DNA from 4 places in the Sphingomonas japonica genome. Region 2 is predicted to be linked to each of the others. Evidence: predicted binding sites of a transcription regulator. Region 2 holds the regulator's gene; each other region holds the start of a gene.

Region 1 (4,855 bases), 240 kb from region 2:
GGTCCGGTACAGCCGGTCCACCGCCAGATCGAGCGCGGCATGCGCCTTGCGCAGATTGGCCGGCATGGTGTCGGGATCGTAGAGATCGGCCAGGCTGGACGCCGGCCATTCCGCCCGCGCGTCGAGCACGGCTTGCGCCAGCGCCTCGATCTGCGCGCGCTGGGCGGGGGAGGCTTCGGGCCAGGGGAAGGTGTTGTAGACGAGGCCGATTGAGTAACGGTAGTCGCTCTTCAAGCGACCACCCATGTGGCGCAACCACGCCATGTGCATCGCGCTAGTAACGACGCCGAAGTCCCACTTCGTTGCCTCTTGCAAAGTCTGAATTAGATTTGTCGGCACGGTGGGGGGTGTGAGCCATCCGATAGGCACGTAAGCCCTTCTTTCGGAACTTACTTCGGGCACCACCAGATAGGCGCCTCGCGGTATCGTATTCACTTCAAAGCGAAGCGGAAAGGCCGCTAATCGCTGAGTTGCCACCTTTTTACTGGCGGCACGAAAGTCACGCACCGCACGGACTCGCTCCAACACCTTGGGCAGCGTATGCAAAGTCGACGGAGAAACCTGCTGCAAGAGTAGCAGCCATCGCTTCGAACCCCGAATAAACTCCAAGGAGCCGATCAAGGGGACAAAGAGCTCGGCCGAAGCCGGCTCATCTTCAACGAATTGCCGTTTCTCATCCGGCGAGAATATGTAGTGACCTCCATCGACGATCTTACTTCCCATGCGAAGTGGCTTTGGCGCGCTGAGAGGACGCGTAGCTTCCGCGATAACCATATGCCGGTTCCCGACGCTTCCCGCATCGAACAGATACGCTGTCAGCGCGTCATGCACCGTCTCGTCCGGTTCGCCATCGATGTCGTCATAGCTGAACAGCCGCTTTTCCCTCGGCTGCACGCTGCGATGCGTCAGGCCTATGATAACGACATGGACATGCGCCTTGCCGCGCGCGTCCGATCCCCAGGCAAAGGTCCGATGGGCGAAGGCGATCTCCAGCCCATGGCGTTCGAACAGGATCGGCCATAGCTGTGCGACCTGTTCGCCCTGTGTGATCGAATTGGTCGATACCAATCCGATCCGTGTTGGCCCGCTCGCAATATAGGCGCCCGCCTTGATGAACCACGCGCAGACGAAATCCAGAGAACCGGGTTTCCCACTTTTGGCGTCGATAATCCTCGCCATCTGAATCCGCTGTTCGGGCGATTGATAACTCTGGCCAACAAACGGCGGATTGCCCATCACCGCGAAGCACCGCTCGTGCGGCAGCACCGTGTCCCAGTCGATCTCCAGCGCGTCGCCATGCACGATATTGGCGCTGTCGGTCAGCGGGATGTCGGCGAATACTTTCCCGAACGTCCGGCCCAGCTCGATATTCGCCAGATGCTCGGTCATCCACATCGCCACCTCGGCGATATGCGCGGGAAATTCCTCCAACTCGATCCCGTGAAACTGCGCCAGCCGCACGACGCTCAGCGCCTCGACATCGTACAGCATCGGCGAATTGACGTCATAGACCGCCTCCAGCACCTCCTGCTCCATCGCGCGCAACTCGCGATAGGTGACGACCAGGAAATTGCCGCACCCGCATGCCGGGTCGAGGAAGTCGAGCGATCCCAGCCGTTCCTGGAACGCCAGCAGCGCCGGCCGCTTGCCGCCGTCACGCCCCGCCTTCAGTCGGTCCAGCTCGCTGCACAGTTCATCGAGGAAGAGCGGGCCGATCACCTTCATGATGTTCGGCTCGGTGGTGTAATGCGCGCCCTTCTTGCGCCGTTCGCCCTTGTCCATCACCGACTGGAAGAGCGATCCGAAAATCGCCGGGCTGACCTTGCCCCAGTCGAATTTCGCCGCCGCAATCAGGTCGTCGCGCATCTGCGCATCGAACACCGCGGTGCGCAGCGCCCCGGTGAACAGCGCGCCGTTGACATAGGGGAACTTGCCGAACTCCGGGTCCATCCCCGTCACGCGCTGGTCGGCATGCGTGTCCAGCACTTCGAACAACTCGTTCAGCACGCGCCCGACATTGCCCCCATCCGCGTCGGTCCGCTCCTCGATCAGATAGAGGAAATCGTCCTTGTTGCCGAAAATGCCAGTGTCGTCGGCGAACAGGCAGAACAACAGCCGCACCATCAACCGTTCCAGGTCGATGCCGCGATAATTTTTCGCCTCCAGCGCGTCGTGGATCGTGCCCAGCAGTTCGGCAGCCTTGATGTTGACTGCGGCCTGGTTGCCATAGGAACGGCGCTGGACGCCCAGCATGAAGCCGAATTCCTCGACATGCTTGTGGAGTTGCGGCAGCGTGAAGGCGACTTCCTTGCGCGTTTCCAGTTCCAGCAGCCGGAACCGCTGGAAATCGCAGGTCATTACATATTTCGGCGCGTCGCGATCGCGCAGGCCCAGCACATAATCCAGTGCTTGCCCTTCGGCGCGCAGCAGGTCTTTCCCGGCGCTTTTCTGTTCGACCAGCAGCACGCTCGGCCAGAACAGGTCGATGAAGCCGCGCTTGTTGCTGTCGATCATCTCGATCTTGCGTTCGAAGATCGCGACCTTCTTGCGATCGACGCCGAACACGTCGAAGAACTCATTGTAGAAGGACTGCGTTTCGCCCTTTTCGTAATGCGCGTCGGCCCAGCGCTCCGAAAAGCGCCGTGCTCGCACCCGAATTTCCTGCCAGCTCAGTCGCATCGCTTCCCCCGCTGCGCGACGCTAGCGGCACATCGCGCCCGTCGCAAACCGCAACCGCCCTTCTACAACCCGTCCCTCACCCCTATCTCCCCCTCTGGCGCCCGCTCCAGAACGAAGATAGAACGCTCCCCCATGTCCCTAACCCACATCTCCGTCCGCGGCGCGCGCGAGCATAATCTCAAGGGCGTCGACATCGACATCCCGCGCGACACCCTCACGGTCATCACCGGCTTGTCGGGCAGCGGCAAGTCGAGCCTCGCCTTCGACACCATCTATGCCGAGGGGCAGCGCCGCTACGTCGAATCGCTGTCGGCCTATGCGCGCCAGTTCCTCGAGCTGATGCAGAAGCCCGACGTCGATCATATCGAGGGGCTGTCGCCCGCCATCTCGATCGAGCAGAAGACCACCAGCCGCAATCCGCGATCGACCGTGGCGACCGTCACCGAGATCTACGATTACATGCGGCTGCTGTGGGCACGCGTCGGCATTCCCTATTCGCCCGCCACCGGCCTGCCGATCAGCGCGCAGACCGTCAGCCAGATGGTCGATCGCGTCCTCGCCTTGCCGGAGGGCACCCGCCTGCTCCTCCTCGCCCCCGTCGTGCGCGGGCGCAAGGGCGAGTATCGCAAGGAGCTCGCCGAGTGGCAGAAGGCCGGCTTCCAGCGCGTCCGCATCGACGGCGAGACGCACATGATCGAGGACGCCCCCGCGCTCGACAAGAAGTACAAGCACGACATCGAAGTGGTGGTCGATCGCCTCGTGGTCGGCGGCGACATGGCCACCCGGCTCGCCGAGAGCTTCGAGACCGCGCTCAAGCTGGCCGAGGGGCTGGCCTATGTCGATCTGGTCGACGGCGTCGTGCCCGGGCGCGAGGACGCGGCCGCTGACGCCGGCGCTCCGGATCAGAAGCTGAAGGGCGCGGGCATCCCACCCAACCGCATTGTCTTTTCCGAAAAATTCGCCTGCCCCGTCTCGGGCTTCACCATCGCCGAGATCGAGCCGCGGCTGTTCTCGTTCAACGCTCCCCAGGGCGCCTGCCCCGCCTGCGACGGCCTGGGCGAGAAACTGCTGTTCGACGAGGACCTCGTCGTCCCCAACCACGCCCTGTCGATCAAGAAGGGCGCGGTCGTGCCGTGGGCGAAGTCCAACCCGCCCTCGCCCTATTACATGCAGGTGCTCGGCAGCCTCGCGCGCCATTTCGGGTTTTCGCTTGAAACACCCTGGGCCGATCTCGCCCCCGAGCACCGCGATGCCATCCTCTACGGCACCAAGGGCAAGCCGGTCACGCTGACCTTCGTCGATGGCCGCAAGTCGTACGACGTCAAGAAACCGTTCGAAGGCGTCATCGGCAATCTCAATCGCCGCATGCTGTCGACCGAATCCGCCTGGATGCGCGAGGAGCTTTCCAAGTACCAGGCCTCGCACCCCTGCGAAGTCTGCCACGGCGCCCGCCTCAAGCCCGAGGCGCTGGCGGTGAAGATCGGCGGCCACGACATCGCCTATGCCACGCATCTCTCGGTGGTCGACGCGCTCGCCTTCTTCCAGGCGCTGCCCGACACCATGACCGGCCAGCAGAAGGAAATCGCCGAGCGCATCCTCAAGGAAATCCTCGAACGCCTCGGCTTCCTCAACAATGTCGGCCTCGACTATCTCAACCTCGACCGCACCTCGGGCACGCTGTCCGGCGGCGAGAGCCAGCGCATCCGCCTCGCGTCGCAGATCGGCAGCGGCCTGTCGGGCGTGCTCTACGTCCTCGACGAACCCAGCATCGGCCTGCACCAGCGCGACAACGACATGCTGCTCAAGACGCTGCGCCGCCTGCGCGATCTCGGCAACACCGTCCTCGTCGTCGAGCATGACGAGGACGCGATCCGCACTGCCGATTACGTCATCGACATGGGCCCCGGCGCCGGCGTCCACGGCGGAGAGATCGTGGCCAAGGGCACGCTCAAGCAACTGCTCAAGGCAAAGGGCAGCGTCACCGCCGACTATCTCAACGGCACGCGCGAAGTCCCCGTCCCGGCCAAGCGCCGCAAGGGCAACGGCAAGAAGCTCACCGTCCACAACGCCGTCGCCAACAACCTCACCGGCGTCACCGCCAGCATCCCGCTCGGCACCTTCACCTGCGTCACCGGCGTGTCGGGCTCGGGCAAGTCCAGCTTCACCATCGACACGC
Region 2 (4,855 bases):
GCGCGCTCCTCCTATGTGGAGGAAGCCGGTCGGCGACGGGGCGAAGCGCGTCACCACGGGGCGCGGCTCGGCAGGCGTCGCGGCGCCGGTGTCGATATCGTCGGTTGCGCCCAAGCGCGCTTGCTCCCAAGCTGTAAATGAATGGCTCGTTTCGCCGCGCCCGCCCCTAGCACGGGGTTTCCCGCGCTTCAAACCGGCAGCGTCGGCCGCTGGCGGTACCCTGCGATCGAGCGCTGGCTGGAAGCGGAACGCGATCAGCTGCCGCTTTGGATTCCGGTTTTCCTGGGGGCAGGCGTCGCTGCATGGTTTGTGTTGCCCGATGCCGTGCGCTGGGCCGGCTTCATCGCGCTGGCGCTGGCGATCGCCGGGGCAGGTGCGGCGACGATGCGTGGCGGCCGAGCGGGACCGGCGGTCGCAATTGCCGGACTGGCGATGGCGCTTGGCTGCGCGCTGGTTTGGGGCCGGGCTGAACGGGTCGCTGCGCCGGTCCTCTCGCGTCCCGCGGTGGTCGCCTTTACCGGCAGGGTCGAACGCATCGAGGCACTGTCGGCGCGCGAACTGGTCCGCGTGCGATTGCGCGTGCAGCAGGTCGATGGCGAAGTGGAAGGCGGCTTGCCCCCGGTGGTCCGCGTCAACATCGCCGAACGCGATGTGCCCGATGGCCTGGCGCGCGGCGCGATTCTGCGCTTGCGGGCAAGGCTGATGCCGCCTGCCCCGCCGGCAGTGCCCGGCGCATATGATTTCGCACGCGTCGCATGGTTCGATGGCTTGGGGGCGAGCGGGCGCGCCTTTGCCCCGATCGCTATCGTCGCACCCGGCGACCAGCCGGGCAGAGACCTGCGCAATCGCGTCGCGCGCCATATCGAACGCCGGGTCGAAGGCAGCGCCGGCGGCATCGCGTCGGCACTGGCCACCGGCGACGAAGGAGCGATCAGCGAGGACGATGCCGAAGCGATGCGCCGTTCGGGCCTCGCGCATCTGCTGTCGATCAGCGGGTTGCATGTCACCGCCGTCGTCGGGGCGACCATGGTGCTGGTGCTAAAGCTGCTGGCGCTGAGTCCCGCGCTGGCGCTGCGGGTGCGGCTGCCGATGGTCGCCGCGGGAGCCGCCGCTGCGGTCGCGGTCGCCTACACGCTGTTTTCCGGCGCGGAAGTCCCGACGGTGCGCTCGTGCATTGCCGCATTGCTGGTGCTGGCGGCCTTGGCGCTGGGACGCGAAGCGATCACGCTCAGGCTGGTTGCCGCCGGCGCGACCATCGTGCTGCTTCTATGGCCCGAATCGATCGCTGGGCCGAGCTTCCAGTTGAGCTTCGCCGCGGTCACCGCGATTATTGCCCTGCAGGAATATCCGCGGGTGCGGGGCTGGTTCGCACGGCGCGAGGAAGGCGGCATCCGGCGGATCGGGCGGGGCATCGCGTCGCTGCTGCTGACCGGCGTCGCGGTCGAACTGGCGCTGACGCCGATCGCGCTGTTCCATTTCCACAAGGCCGGGCTGTATGGTGCGCTGGCTAATATCGTCGCGATTCCGCTGACTACTTTTGTGACGATGCCGCTTGAGGCGCTGGCGCTGGCGCTCGATCTGGTGGGGCTGGGCGCGCCGGTGTGGTGGCTGGTGGCGGCATCGCTCGAACTGCTGCTGTGGATCGCGCGGACCGTCGCGGCGGCGCCCGGAGCGGTGACCGCATTGCCGGCAATTCCCGCGGGTGCGTTCGCGGCGATGCTCCTGGGCATGCTGTGGATCGGTTTGTGGCGGACTCGCGTGCGGGCGTTCGGCCTGGTGCCGCTGGCAGTGGGGGCGGGCTGGGCGCTGACGACTCCGCGGCCCGACCTGATCGTCACCGGCGACGGCCGCCACCTCGCGCTGCGCAGTGCCGATGGCGGGATGGCGTTGTTGCGCGATCGGGCGGGCGACTATGTCCGCTCGATGCTGGGCGAAACCGCGGGCACCGACGCAGAACTCGGCGCGCTTGCCGATCGCGGCGACGTGCGCTGCAGCGCCGACCTGTGCATCGCCGATTATCGCAGTGCCACGCGGACCTGGCGCATCCTGGCGACGCGCAGCGGTTATTTCGTCGATGCGGGCGAGTTGATCGCGGCCTGCCGACAGGCAGACATCGTCATTGCCGACCGCGGCCTGCCCGCGGGGTGCGTACCGCGCTGGCTAAGGCTGGACCGCGCCGCGCTGGTGCGGACCGGCGGCGTTGCCATCGCCCTCCACGCCGGGCGCCTCGTCACCGTGCGCAGCCCCGGCGACCGCCACCCCTGGGTCACGCCGCCGATCGTCCGGCCGCCGCGCTATCGCCCTCAATAACGGCGCAGCAATCCGGCGAGCCTGCCCTGCACGCGCACCTGATCGGGGCGATAGCGCTGCGGATCATGGCTGCGATTGGCGGGATCGAGCCGAACCATCGCGCCTTCATGCCTGAAATATTTCAGCGTCGCTTCATGATCGTCGATCAGCGCAACGACGATCTCGCCCTCGCGCGCCTCGTCCTGCCGCCGGATCAGCGCATAGTCGCCGTCGAGAATGCCGGCATCGACCATCGAATCGCCCGCAACCTCAAGCGCGTAATGATCGCCCGAACCGAGCAGCGCGGCGGGGACGGGCAGCATCGTGGCGCCCTCCATGGCCTCGACCGGCATGCCAGCGGCGATGCGGCCGTGCAGCGGAATCTCAATGACATCGTTGGCGGGGGACGGGGGTGTGTTGCGTGAAGTGGAGGAAGGTGACACCTGCGACAGTGTTTTCGCATTTGCCTTCTTGACGTCACCGCGCTCGGGCATGCGCAGCACCTCGAGCGCGCGCGCGCGATTGGGCAGGCGGCGCAGAAACTGTCGCTCCTCCAGCGCGCTGATCAGACGATGGACGCCCGACTTCGACTTGAGATCCAGCGCATCCTTCATCTCCTCGAACGAGGGCGATACGCCGGTTTCGGCAAGGCGGTCGGAAATGAAGCAGATCAATTCGTGCTGCTTGCGCGTGAGCATGGCGTACCTCCGTCGGAACAGACGCGGAACACCCTAGCAACGCCTGCGGACAAGTCAAGCGATGGGCAGAATATCCACGCGTTCGCCTTTGGCCATGGGCGGCGCATGGGGTTGTCGAACGATCAGGCATTGCGCCCTGGCGAGCGTCCGCAGCATCGAACTGTCCTGTGCGTCGGCAGGGGTGGCGACACCGTCTGCCAGCGTAGCGCGCATGTAATCGAGCCGATCGCCATTGGCGGGAAGCGCGCTGCCCGCCACCGCGGGAACGGGAGTCGGCCACGGCATCGCCGCGCCGCCGAGCGCACGCACCATCGGCAGCACGAACAGATGCGCGGTGACGAATGCCGACACAGGGTTGCCCGGCAGTCCCAGCACGACGGTGTCGCGCATCCGCCCCGCCAGCATCGGCTTGCCGGGGCGCAGCGCGATCCGCCAGAAATCGATCTCCGCGCCCGCTGCGGTCAGCGCGGGACAGATCAGGTCGTGGTCACCGACCGAGGCGCCGCCCGTCGTCACCAGCATATCCGCATCGATGCCCGCAAAGGCCTCGACCATCACTTCGAGCCGATCGGGCAGGATGCCGAGATCGACGATATCGACAGGCAGCGCCGCGAGCATTGCAGACAGCATAACGCCATTCGATTCGGGTAGCTGGTCGGGCCCGAGGTCGCTTCCCGGCGCGACCAGTTCGTCGCCCGTCGCCGCCACCGCCACGCAAACCCGGCGTCGCACTTCCACCTGCGCGTGCCCGGCGACTGCAGCGAGTCCCAGCAGCTGCGGCGTCAGCTGTTCGCCCACCGCGACGAGCGGATCGCCGCAAGAGAAATCGAGCCCGCGCCGCCGGACATTGCCGCCCGGCCCGCGCGGACCGTCACCGGCCAGCGTCAGCACTGCGCCGTCGCGGCGCGCTTCCTCCTGAACCAGCACGCAGTCGGCACCGCTCGGCATCGCCGCGCCGGTGAAGATGCGCACCGCGTCCCCCGCCGTGATCGCCCCGTCGAAGCGGTGTCCGGCAGCGCTTTCGCCGACCACGCGCCATGGGCCGGGCAGGTCGGCATGGCGGATCGCATAGCCGTCCATCGCCGACAGGTCACTCGCGGGCTGGGTGCGAAGCGCCGCCAGCGGCTCGGCCGCCCAGCGGCCCGCAGCGTCGCGCAGCGCCACGGGCTCGGTCGCCAGCAGCGGCAGCAGCGCCAGCAGGCGCGCCTGTGCTTCGGCGACGGGGAGCAGGCTCATGGCCGCGTCCAGTCGCCCGATTTCCCACCGCGCTTGGCCAGGACGCGGATGCCGTCGATGACCATCGCCTTGTCGATCGCCTTGGCCATGTCGTGGATCGTCAGCAGCGCGACCGAAACCGCGGTCAGTGCTTCCATTTCCACCCCGGTCTTGCCGTCGGTGGCGACGGTCGCGGTCGCGGTGACGCCGGCGTCGTCGATCGTGAGGTCGATGGCGGCGCGGGTGATCGGCAGCGGATGGCACAAGGGGATCAGGTCGCTGGTGCGCTTCGCCGCCATGATCCCGGCAATCCGCGCGGTGGCGAGCACATCGCCCTTTGCCACCGCGCCGTCGCGGATCGCCAGCGCCGCCGCGCGCGACATGCTGATCCGGCCGCTGGCGACCGCTTCGCGCGCCGTGGCCGCCTTTTCCGACACGTCGACCATGCGCGCGGCGCCGGTGGGGTCGAGATGGGTGAGGTCGGTCATGCGATCAGCGCACGGGTCGCCGCGGCGAGGTCGGCTTGGCGCATCAGCGTCTCGCCGACCAGAAAGCGGCGCACGCCGCGCGCGGCCATCGCGTCGAGATCGCCGCGCCCGGTAAGGCCGCTCTCGGCGACGAAGCTGCATTCCGGCGGCGCGCGATCGACCAGA
Region 3 (4,855 bases), 550 kb from region 2:
CGGACGCTTCCTGGGTATCCCGAAAGAACTGGATCGGCGATCGCTTGGCAAGCACGATCAGCAGGATCGGGAAGACGACGAACATCTGCGTCCCGAGCGCGGCGAGCACCACTCCAACGAACGCCGAGAGGCGGATCAGCAGGTCCCAGCCGAACAGCGCCGCGAGGTTGAACATGAAACAGAACACGGCGAGCGGCGCGAGGCGGATAACGACCCCGATCAGCGTCATGGCGACTTCGAACAGACCCTCGATACCGGCCTTGAGCTTCTGAACCTCGGGCCGATCCTGCGTCAGAACGATGCCGATGCCGAAGAACAGCGCGAAGAACATCACCGCGATGATATCGTTGTTCGACATCGCGGTGACGATGTTCGACGGCACGATCGACAGCACCGCTTCGACACCGGTCGGAGTTTCGGTGGTGCGCTGGAGGATGGCGTTGGCCCCGGCCCCGGCATCAGCGAGCATCGCCTGCGCCAGTGCCGGATCGACGCCGTCGCCGGGGCGCAGCACATTGACGAACACCAGGCTGACGACCACCGCGATTGTCGAAACGACGACGGTGAGCCCAAGCGTGCGCAAGCCCACGCGCTTGAGAGAGCGGATTTCGCCCATTTCGGCGATGCCTACGACCAGCGCCGAGAACAGCAGCGGTATCACGAGCATGAACAGCAGCCGCAGGAAGATCTGGCCGATCGGACCGGTAACATAGGTGGTGATCGTTTCCACCCACGGCGCGCCCGCGGCGCTCGCATAGACGATCAGCCCGCCGACCAGACCCAGTACGAAGCCGATCAGCATTTGATACTGCAGCGAAATTCCGCCCCGCTCGGTTGCCTGTTCGGCGCCGTCCATGCCGTCCCCCGTCATTATTGTGTCAGTCGGCACCGGCCCGTTTCCCAGCCCGGCCGCCTACCCACGATATGCTGTGGCCGGACGGGCGGGGGAGCGGGACAGTGCCGCATCCGCGTGAGCGGATCAAAAGATGCTCAGGCATAGGCATAGGGCCCGCCCTTGGCCAGAGCGGCCTGATAGGCGGGGCGGGCATGGATCTTGTCGAGCCAGGCGATCGTCGCCGGGCGCGACGCGTCGAGACCGCCGCGCGAGCGGGCGGCTTCGAGCGGAAAGCTCATCATCACGTCGGCGGCGGTGAAGGCGTCGCCTGCGAACCAGGGCCGCTCGCCAAGCTGCGCCTCGACATAGTCGAGATGGACGTCGATCATCGGCTGGAGTTTCTTCTGCGCGGCCTTTCCGAGCAGAGGAATGCGGCCGAGCACGAGCTTGACCAGCAGCGGCGGCATCAGCGAACCCTCGGCATAATGCAGGAAATGGCGATAGTGCAGCGCCGATCCGCGATGCGCCGGCGGGCCGAGCCGACCATCGGCCTTGTCGACGAGATATTCGATGATCGCGCCGGTTTCGGCGACGACCAGCCCGTCGTCCTCGATCACCGGTGACTTGCCGAGCGGATGCACCGCCTTTAGTTCCGGCGGCGCCAGCATCGTCGCCTTGTTCCGGCGATAGCGCTCCACCGCATAGGGCAGCCCCAGTTCCTCGAGCAGCCACAACACCCGCTGCGACCGGGAGTTTTCGAGGTGGTGGACGATAATGGTCATGCGCGGCGCTCCTCAGTCGGCATCGCAGCTCCGGCAGGAACCACGCGTGAGGCATAGGCAATAGCGAAACGGTCGCAAAGGTCGCACGAGAACGATGACCTGTCCGACCTCCTTTCCCGAACGCTCGTCACGCAGAGGACAAAATAGCTAGATCCCCACTTTTGCGGGGATGACGAGGAAGGAATGCGAGTGGAACGATCAACGGCCCGAGATGCTAAGTGGAAAAAGTGGAGACATAGCATCGCCTTCTCCACTTTCCCGACGCCACCTCATTCGTCGTCGTCATCCTCCCCGCCGGGACCGACCATCAGCTCTTCGGCGACCTTGTCGGTCCGGGTGCGAATCGCCTTTTCGAGGCGATCGGCCATCTCGGGATGCTCCTTGAGATAGGTCTTGGCATTCTCGCGCCCCTGCCCGATCCGCACCGAATCATAGCTGAACCACGCGCCCGACTTCTCGACCAGCCCGGCCTTGACGCCGAGGTCGAGGATCTCGCCGATCTTGGAGATCCCCTCGCCATACATGATGTCGAATTCGACCTGCTTAAACGGCGGTGCGACCTTGTTCTTGACCACCTTCACGCGCGTCGCGTTACCGACGATATCGTCGCGATCCTTGATCTGGCCAGTACGGCGAATATCGAGGCGCACCGAAGCGTAGAATTTGAGCGCGTTGCCGCCGGTGGTGGTTTCCGGATTGCCATACATCACGCCGATCTTCATGCGCAGCTGGTTGATGAAGATCACCATGCAGCGCGATCGGCTGATCGAGCCGGTGAGCTTGCGCAAGGATTGCGACATCAACCGCGCCTGCAGGCCGACATGGCTGTCGCCCATCTCGCCCTCGATCTCGGCGCGCGGCACCAGCGCGGCGACCGAATCGACCACCAGCACGTCGATCGCGTTCGAGCGCACCAGCGTATCGACGATTTCGAGCGCCTGCTCGCCGGTATCGGGTTGCGACACGATCAGTTCGTCGATGTTGACGCCCAGCTTCTTGGCATAGACCGGATCGAGCGCGTGCTCGGCATCGACGAACGCCGCGGTTCCGCCGCCGCGCTGCGCCTCGGCAATGACGTGGAGCGCGAGCGTGGTCTTGCCCGAGCTTTCGGGGCCATAGACCTCGATCACGCGTCCCCGCGGCAAGCCGCCCACGCCAAGGGCGATGTCGAGCCCGAGCGATCCGGTCGACACGGTCTCGACCTGCATCGTCTCCTTCGAGCCGAGCCGCATTGCGCTGCCCTTGCCAAAGGCGCGGTCGATCTGCGCCAGTGCGGCGTCGAGCGCCTTTTGCCGGTCGCCCGCGACCTTGTCGGTGGAAGCTGCCATCTTGCTGTCGATCACCTTGAGTGTTGCTGCCATCTGTCGCTCCCATCGCTAGCCCAGCCGGGCGGGTCGTTCAACGCACTGCGAGCTGCGTACAGCATTTGTTCCTTTGGAACAAGTGAGGAACGCGGGGCGGATGGACCACCGCACTGTTCATCGCAGGGGATCGGGCATTGGTGTGTGTCGCAGCCCGGTGGACTACTATGCGGCTGGCAAAACCCTCGATATAGCCGCGTGATTAAACTGAAACGGCCTCCAGAAGCGCGCAAATGCGTGGATATGAGGCCCGCGCCGATTTCGGCACCGGCGTCTCCTGTTCAAGATAAGGTTCGATGATGAAGATCGCTATTTTCGGCTTGGGTTATGTCGGCTTCACCGCAGCGTGCTGCATCGCCAGCGAAGGCCATATGGTCGTTGGGATCGATGTGAACGAAGCCAAGGTAAAGAACATCCGCGCCGGAATACCCCCGATTTCCGAACCCGGCGTGCAGGAACTCTTGGCGGACGGCCTTCGCAGCGGCCTGATTCTGGCCGCAACCACGGCGGGCGAACACCTCGATGACTGCGACATGGCGATCGTCTGCGTCGGAACACCAAGTGCGGCCGATGGCGCGCACGACATGCGCTTCATTGCCGACGTCAGCCGACAGATCGCCGCTGCCGTCAATCCGGCACGCGCGCGGCCCCTGACGGTGGCGTATCGCTCGACGATTCGACCCGGAACTATTGAGGGACTGATCGCACCGATCTTTGGCGCCGAGCTCGGCGATGCGGCGAGCAGCGCGATCGAACTGGTCTACAACCCGGAATTCCTGCGCGAGGCGACGGCGGTTCATGATTATTTCAATCCGCCCAAGATCGTCGTCGGCACGGCAGATGCCCTGCCTTCGGCGAACATGGACATACTGCACCAGAACCTGAAGGTGCCGACATTCCATGTCGGTTTTCGCGAAGCCGAGTTGACCAAGTTCGTGGACAATAGTTGGCACGCAATGAAGGTCGCGTACGCGAACGAAGTCGGCCGGGTGTGCATGCGTCTCGGCATCAGTGCCAGCCAGGTGCACGAGATCTTCATCTCCGACACGAAGTTGAACATCTCCCCCTATTACCTGCGTCCAGGCGGAGCGTTCGGCGGCTCCTGCCTGCCCAAGGACGTGCGCGCGCTGCAGCGTATCGCGGCGGACTGTGGTGCCAATACCCATCTGGTCGATTCGCTGTTGCGATCCAACGACGCGCACAAGCGCGAGTTGTTCGAACATGCGACTGCCGGGCTGGCGCCGGGCGCAAGCGTCCTTCTGGTCGGCCTGGCGTTCAAGGCAGAGACGGACGATCTTCGTGAAAGCCCCAATGTCGATCTAGCGCGGATGCTGCTCCAGGCGGGGTATGTCCTTTCGATCTTCGATCCTGCCATCGACGCATCGAAGCTCGCCGGCGCGAATCTCGGCTATGCCTTCATGCAGATCCCCCAACTCGAACAACTGCTGATCGGCCAGACCGAAGCCGAAGCCGGCGACTTCGACCGCGTACTTTCCAGCAACGCGACGATGAAGCAGCTCCGCCTCGCCGACAATTCCCCCGTGGTCGATCTCGGTGCGCTGAAGTGAGCGAGCCGGGGACTGCGGGGACAGCAGAGACGCGCCCTGCGGCGGATGTCACAACGACACGGAGACCGCTGGCCGGACGCAAGGTCCTCATCATCGTCGAGAACCTTCCGCTCCCGTTCGATCGCCGCGTCTGGCAGGAGGCACAAACACTGCGCGACGCCGGAATGACGGTGTCGATCATCTGCCCGAAGGCCAAGGGCTACGAGGCAGCCTATGAAGAACTGGCCGGCATCCACATCTATCGCCACCCATTGCCTTTGGATGCTGGCTCCGCATTCGGATATTTACTCGAATATGGCGCCGCACTGT
Region 4 (4,855 bases), 1.1 Mb from region 2:
ACGGACCATACTCCTCTAGCATTGTGTCATAGTATTCTGAACAATGTTTATTGAGCAGTCTTTTTTAACGCCTTCCCTAGGCAAATAAATCGAAATTAGGCACAATTCCTAAACATACATAAACATGGCTTAACAGCCAGTAAGAACGGTTGAACATCTTTCCAGCTGCTGCATAATTGCCGCTCTTGGCGTTGAGGCGCAGACTCAGCGTCCAAGTCCAGCTGAGCTGCAATTCAGTAACGTACCAAATTGTCAAACGTAACAAGTATGGAATGGCGATAGCCATTCTATACCTTCAATATCTATATCTATATAACTATAGGAATCAATTATGCTAATCTACAAACTCAAAGAACCTTATATTAACAGTGAGCAATATCTAGACCTGACAGGAATGTGTAATTCTTTATCTTCTTCTAACTTAATTCAAGAATTGTCTAATTTAGTTGTTAAGGAGGTTGGAGGGATTAAATCTCCCTCGAAGCGACTGAAGGGGGCTACGGGAGCGTTAACCGCTGATCTTCTGGCATGCGCAGCAGAAAACCCCTTAGCCTTTCGTTATCGCTCTGTAGGATGCAACTCGTTTGCTGATGAGCCCATCGGATATCGCGCTTTCAGGGACGCATTTGATGCCCTTGTTGCCAACGGTTTCATCGAGAGCTTTCCCGGCAAAAAAGGAGGCGAAGGTGGCTTCGGAACCGCAACGCGAATGCGCGCTACTGGTAAGTTGATCGCATTGGCACTTCGGTTCGGGATCGCACTTGACCGGCTGGGCGAGCATTTCGGCACTGCTCCACTCCCGGCCACGATCAAGGAACCTGTAGTCATGCGGGCTCCTTCGAGAACGGATGCGAAGGGGCGGCATAGGGGCGCAAAGTTGAAGCTCGACACCAGCCATCCCGACATCGTTTCAAGCGGAGCTAGGATCAACCGACTCAACACCTTCATGGCGGGCGTGGCAGTCACTGGCATCAAACGCTGGACCCTCCAGCGCGTCTATTGCGACAACGGCAAGCCAGAGAGGTATGGGCGCTTTGGCGGACGCATCTACTCTCCGTTCCAAAACGGAAAAAAGAAGGGACGTCGGCATATCCGCTTCAACGGCGAGCTGGTCGTTGAAGTTGATATCGGCGCCAGCTTTCTTACAATTTATCATAGCCTCATGCACCGCCCGCTGGATACCAGCGTCGCTGACCTGTACGCCATGGCATGGCCCCCTAGGGCTATCGCGAAAGCATATATCAATGCGGCTTTTGGACTGGGGAAGGTTCATTCCAGATGGCCGTCAGAGGTCGTTGACCAGCTGGAGAACCCCCAGGGCCGGGACGTTCAACCCATCCCTGACGTGCGGAAAAACTACCCGGTAGGACGGGTAAGGACGGCTGTGACGAACAAGTTTCCCCTCCTGGCGGACTTGGGCGATAGCGGCTGCGCGTGGGGCGACCTGCACTATGCTGAAAGCGAGGTAGTGCTCGCGACGATAGAAAGTCTCGCCTTCGAGCACGCCATTCCCTCGCTTCCCCTTCACGATGCGATCCTTGTGCCGGTATCTAAATCCGGCCTCGCGATGCGCGTGCTATCCGCCGAATTCGAGCGACATATTGGAGTCAAACCTAAGCTAAAACTTAAGGAATATGGCGAAATACGCCGTTTAGCGGCTTAGCTTGCTCCCCGCGCCAGTGCGAAGAATATATACAGATTCTTCAAGTGTGAGCTTACGTTGATGGGATGACATAGCTCAGTAAGGAGGGGTAAGATTGTCTTCGACAATGTCTAAGATATGCCCCTCCACCCGGGCAAGCGAGACTGAGCCGCAACAAAGTATTGTTGCCTGTCTAGTCCTTCAAAGCAAAATCGCTAATCAGTTTCGCCTTCAACTCAGTCAGCGCGGCGTCGAAATCACGCATATAAGGAATCTTGGAGGGCAACGCATCGAAACTAAGGCCAGACGGTACGGACGCATCTAAGGCTGCGGAAAAAGCGACTCGTGCAGCAGCCACTTCTTCTTGGCAGGCGCCCTCGATCACCAGCTTGAATGTTTCCGGACTTACCTGCTTCAAAGTTGCCCTTTTCGTTGCTTCATTGAAGCAGGCATCCCGGGTGGCCATGGCCTTTTCTGCCACGGCCAACGGAGACGTTTGCGCGAGTGCACAGGTTGGAAAGGTTACGGCCATCGCCGCCGCAAGCAGAGTGCGCATTAAAGTTCCTTGTATTCGACCGCTCCATCCCGCCAGTCGGGACGGTTGAACGACGCGAACACAGGAACACGCCTCCCGCGTATTTCCCGAAGGTTTTATATTCCGCAGGCCGCCCGACCGATGTGATCGAGTGCCTGTGTTCGCCGCCATATGCGGGCCGCCCCTTCCGTTCAAAGTTGGAGCGACGCTCATTCCTTATGATTGAGCATCAATACTGTCTAGCGATACTCGCTTTCGGCAAATAAGCCCTTCTTCCCCCTTGCCCAGTGTTCCCCATATGTTCTAGCGCGCAATGCGGGAGATTCGATGATGACAGACACCCGCGAATTGATTGCTTTAGCGATCGACAACGCCCCAGCTTGGGCGAAACTGGCGCTCACCGTTCCGTCACCCCGTCTACGTGAGGATGGGCAACGTGAACTGGCGCGTCATGTTTATGTGGCGCTGACTAGCCCGGCGCCCGCCGATCCAAACCAGATGGTGCTGCCTCTATAATATCGATTACGCAGGCAACGCCCTCGCGCGCTAGGCCGCTCGCTTCTCAACCCGTTGAATAGCGGCGCGGGAAACGCCGTACTGTTTGGCTAGTATGCCCAGGGAAGCGCCCCGCGCGCGTGCTGCCATGATTTCCTGCTGTTCGCTGGTCTTAAGCCTTTGAGGCCTTCCTAGCGCCTTCCCAGACGCCTTCGCTCGCCTCAACCCAGCGTGAGTTCGCTCGATCAAAAGGTCGCGCTCAAACTCTGCGACGGCGGCGATAACGCCCATAGTCATTTTTCCTGCCGCACTTGTCAGATCGACCCCTCCAAGGGCCAGACAATGGACGCGTACGCCGTCCGCTGCCAATCGCTCGACCGTCGCGCGAACGTCCATCGCGTTTCGGCCCAGACGGTCCAGCTTCGTAACGATCAAGACGTCGTCCGCCTCTAGCCGGTCAACCAGCTTGGCGAAACCAGTCCGCTCCATCGCCGCGACGGACCCCGATACCGTTTCGACAACAATCCGCTTTGAATCGACATTGAAACCGGCGCTGACGATTTCCCGAACCTGATTGTCTGTTGTCTGGTCAGCAGTGCTAACGCGGCAATACGCGAATGTACGAGCCATCGAGCGCTTCCTTGTATCGAATCAGTGTATCGATACTGGCGGTGTATCTTAATTCGGTCAAGCTCATTTACGATACAGTCTTACTGCATGTATCGGAATCGACCGGTTTCGTGACGCAAAGCTAGCGAGGGCGATCCGCGCAATGGCGAACCTCGGGGTAGACCTGCTGACCCAGCGCGGGCATTCTCACGCGTATGACCAACCAGCTTTTTTATGGCGACAATCTAGACGTGCTGCGCGAGCATGTCAGTGACGAGAGTGTCGACCTTGTCTACCTTGATCCGCCCTTCAATTCGAACGCTAGCTATAATATCCTTTTTAGCTCGCCATCAGGGGTATCGTCGGACGCTCAAATCGAGGCGTTCGGCGACACGTGGCATTGGAACAATCATGCCGAGGAGGCTTTCGATCAGGTCGCCCGCAGCGGCCGAACCAGCACGTTTGACCTCCTGAACGCAATGCGCGCGTTTCTCGGCGAAAACGATATGATGGCTTATTTGTCAATGATGGCAGTCCGCCTAATAGAATTGCACAGAGTTTTGAAGAAGACCGGCACCCTATATTTACACTGTGACCCTACGGCCAGTCATTATCTTAAGCTTCTACTTGATGCCGTATTTGGTCCAGACCGATATGGTAATGAAATATCCTGGAAGCGTTCGAATCCAAAGAGTCTTTCAAGTCGCAACTTCGCTAACTGTCGTGATACCATTTTTCGGTATACTAAAACTAATGAGTCTGTTTTTAATCCAATATTTGGGGAGCACAATCCCGAATACGTGAAATCTGCGTATAAATATCGAGACGACTCTGGGCGGCCTTACCGCTTGTTGCCCCTCTTAAATCCCAACGATAACAGGCCTAATTTAACTTACGAGTTTCTTGGTGTAACCCGAGTTTGGCGCTGGACTAAGGAGCGAATGCAGCAATCATACGAAGACGGACTGGTCGTGCAGCTAAAACCGGGAGCAGTTCCGCAGTACAAAAAGTATCTCGATGATTCTGCCGGACGCACAATATCTAACGACTGGGACGACATACCACCTATTTCTGGCAATGAGGCCTTGGGCTACCCCACTCAGAAGCCGGTCTCACTGTTAGAAAGAATCATCTCCGCTTCATCTAACGAAGGTGATTTGGTTCTCGATCCATTTTGCGGCTGCGGGACGGCAGTGCACGCCGCACAGAAACTCGGTCGAAAATGGATTGGGATCGATATTACCCACCTAGCAATCGCTCTAATAGAAAAGCGCATTGGAGACGCCTTTCCTTTGGCGAAGTTCACTGTTGAAGGCACCCCTAAAGATTTGGCAGGCGCGCGCGATCTGGCGGCGCGCGACAAGTATCAGTTTCAGTGGTGGGCAGTATCAATGGTTGGGGCAATGCCATTCGGTGGTAAAAAGAAAGGGGCCGATGGCGGTATCGACGGGATCATATATTTCAAACCTGACGGGAAGCGCACGGAGAAAGCGCTGATTTCAGTCAAGGGTGGCGCAAACGTCGGAGTTCAAATGATTCGCGATTTGCACTCGACAATGGAAAGAGAAAGAGCG

The links. The regulator LexA, encoded in region 2, represses DNA repair genes until DNA is damaged. The targets are predictions, from matches to a motif close to GTTCCNCNCTTGTTCT.
Region 1: a site for LexA is predicted at 2,788-2,803, ahead of uvrA (excinuclease ABC subunit UvrA). Genes of this name have one in related genera too.
Region 3: a site for LexA is predicted at 3,054-3,069, ahead of recA (recombinase RecA). Genes of this name have one in related genera too.
Region 4: a site for LexA is predicted at 2,467-2,482, ahead of FHY50_RS08620 (DUF6771 family protein). Genes of this name have one in related genera too.

Annotation. Positions count from the first base shown of each region.
Region 1 is NZ_VDYR01000001.1:403,142-407,996, reverse strand. It holds gene FHY50_RS02020 (DNA methyltransferase) at 1-2,652, opposite strand, end outside; gene uvrA (excinuclease ABC subunit UvrA) at 2,812-4,855, shown strand, end outside.
Region 2 is NZ_VDYR01000001.1:643,189-648,043, forward strand. It holds gene gltX (glutamate--tRNA ligase) at 1-114, opposite strand, end outside; gene FHY50_RS03190 (ComEC/Rec2 family competence protein) at 142-2,310, shown strand; gene lexA (transcriptional repressor LexA) at 2,304-2,987, opposite strand; gene FHY50_RS03200 (molybdopterin molybdotransferase MoeA) at 3,042-4,223, opposite strand; gene moaC (cyclic pyranopterin monophosphate synthase MoaC) at 4,220-4,690, opposite strand; gene trpC (indole-3-glycerol phosphate synthase TrpC) at 4,687-4,855, opposite strand, start outside.
Region 3 is NZ_VDYR01000001.1:1,194,698-1,199,552, forward strand. It holds gene FHY50_RS06015 (dicarboxylate/amino acid:cation symporter) at 1-871, opposite strand, end outside; gene FHY50_RS06020 (glutathione S-transferase family protein) at 991-1,617, opposite strand; gene recA (recombinase RecA) at 1,887-2,978, opposite strand; gene FHY50_RS06030 (nucleotide sugar dehydrogenase) at 3,275-4,546, shown strand; gene FHY50_RS06035 (glycosyltransferase family 4 protein) at 4,543-4,855, shown strand, end outside.
Region 4 is NZ_VDYR01000001.1:1,734,777-1,739,631, reverse strand. It holds gene FHY50_RS08635 (hypothetical protein) at 77-286, opposite strand; gene FHY50_RS08630 (hypothetical protein) at 332-1,663, shown strand; gene FHY50_RS08625 (hypothetical protein) at 1,836-2,198, opposite strand; gene FHY50_RS08620 (DUF6771 family protein) at 2,505-2,693, shown strand; gene FHY50_RS08615 (recombinase family protein) at 2,724-3,302, opposite strand; gene FHY50_RS08610 (DNA methyltransferase) at 3,497-4,855, shown strand, end outside.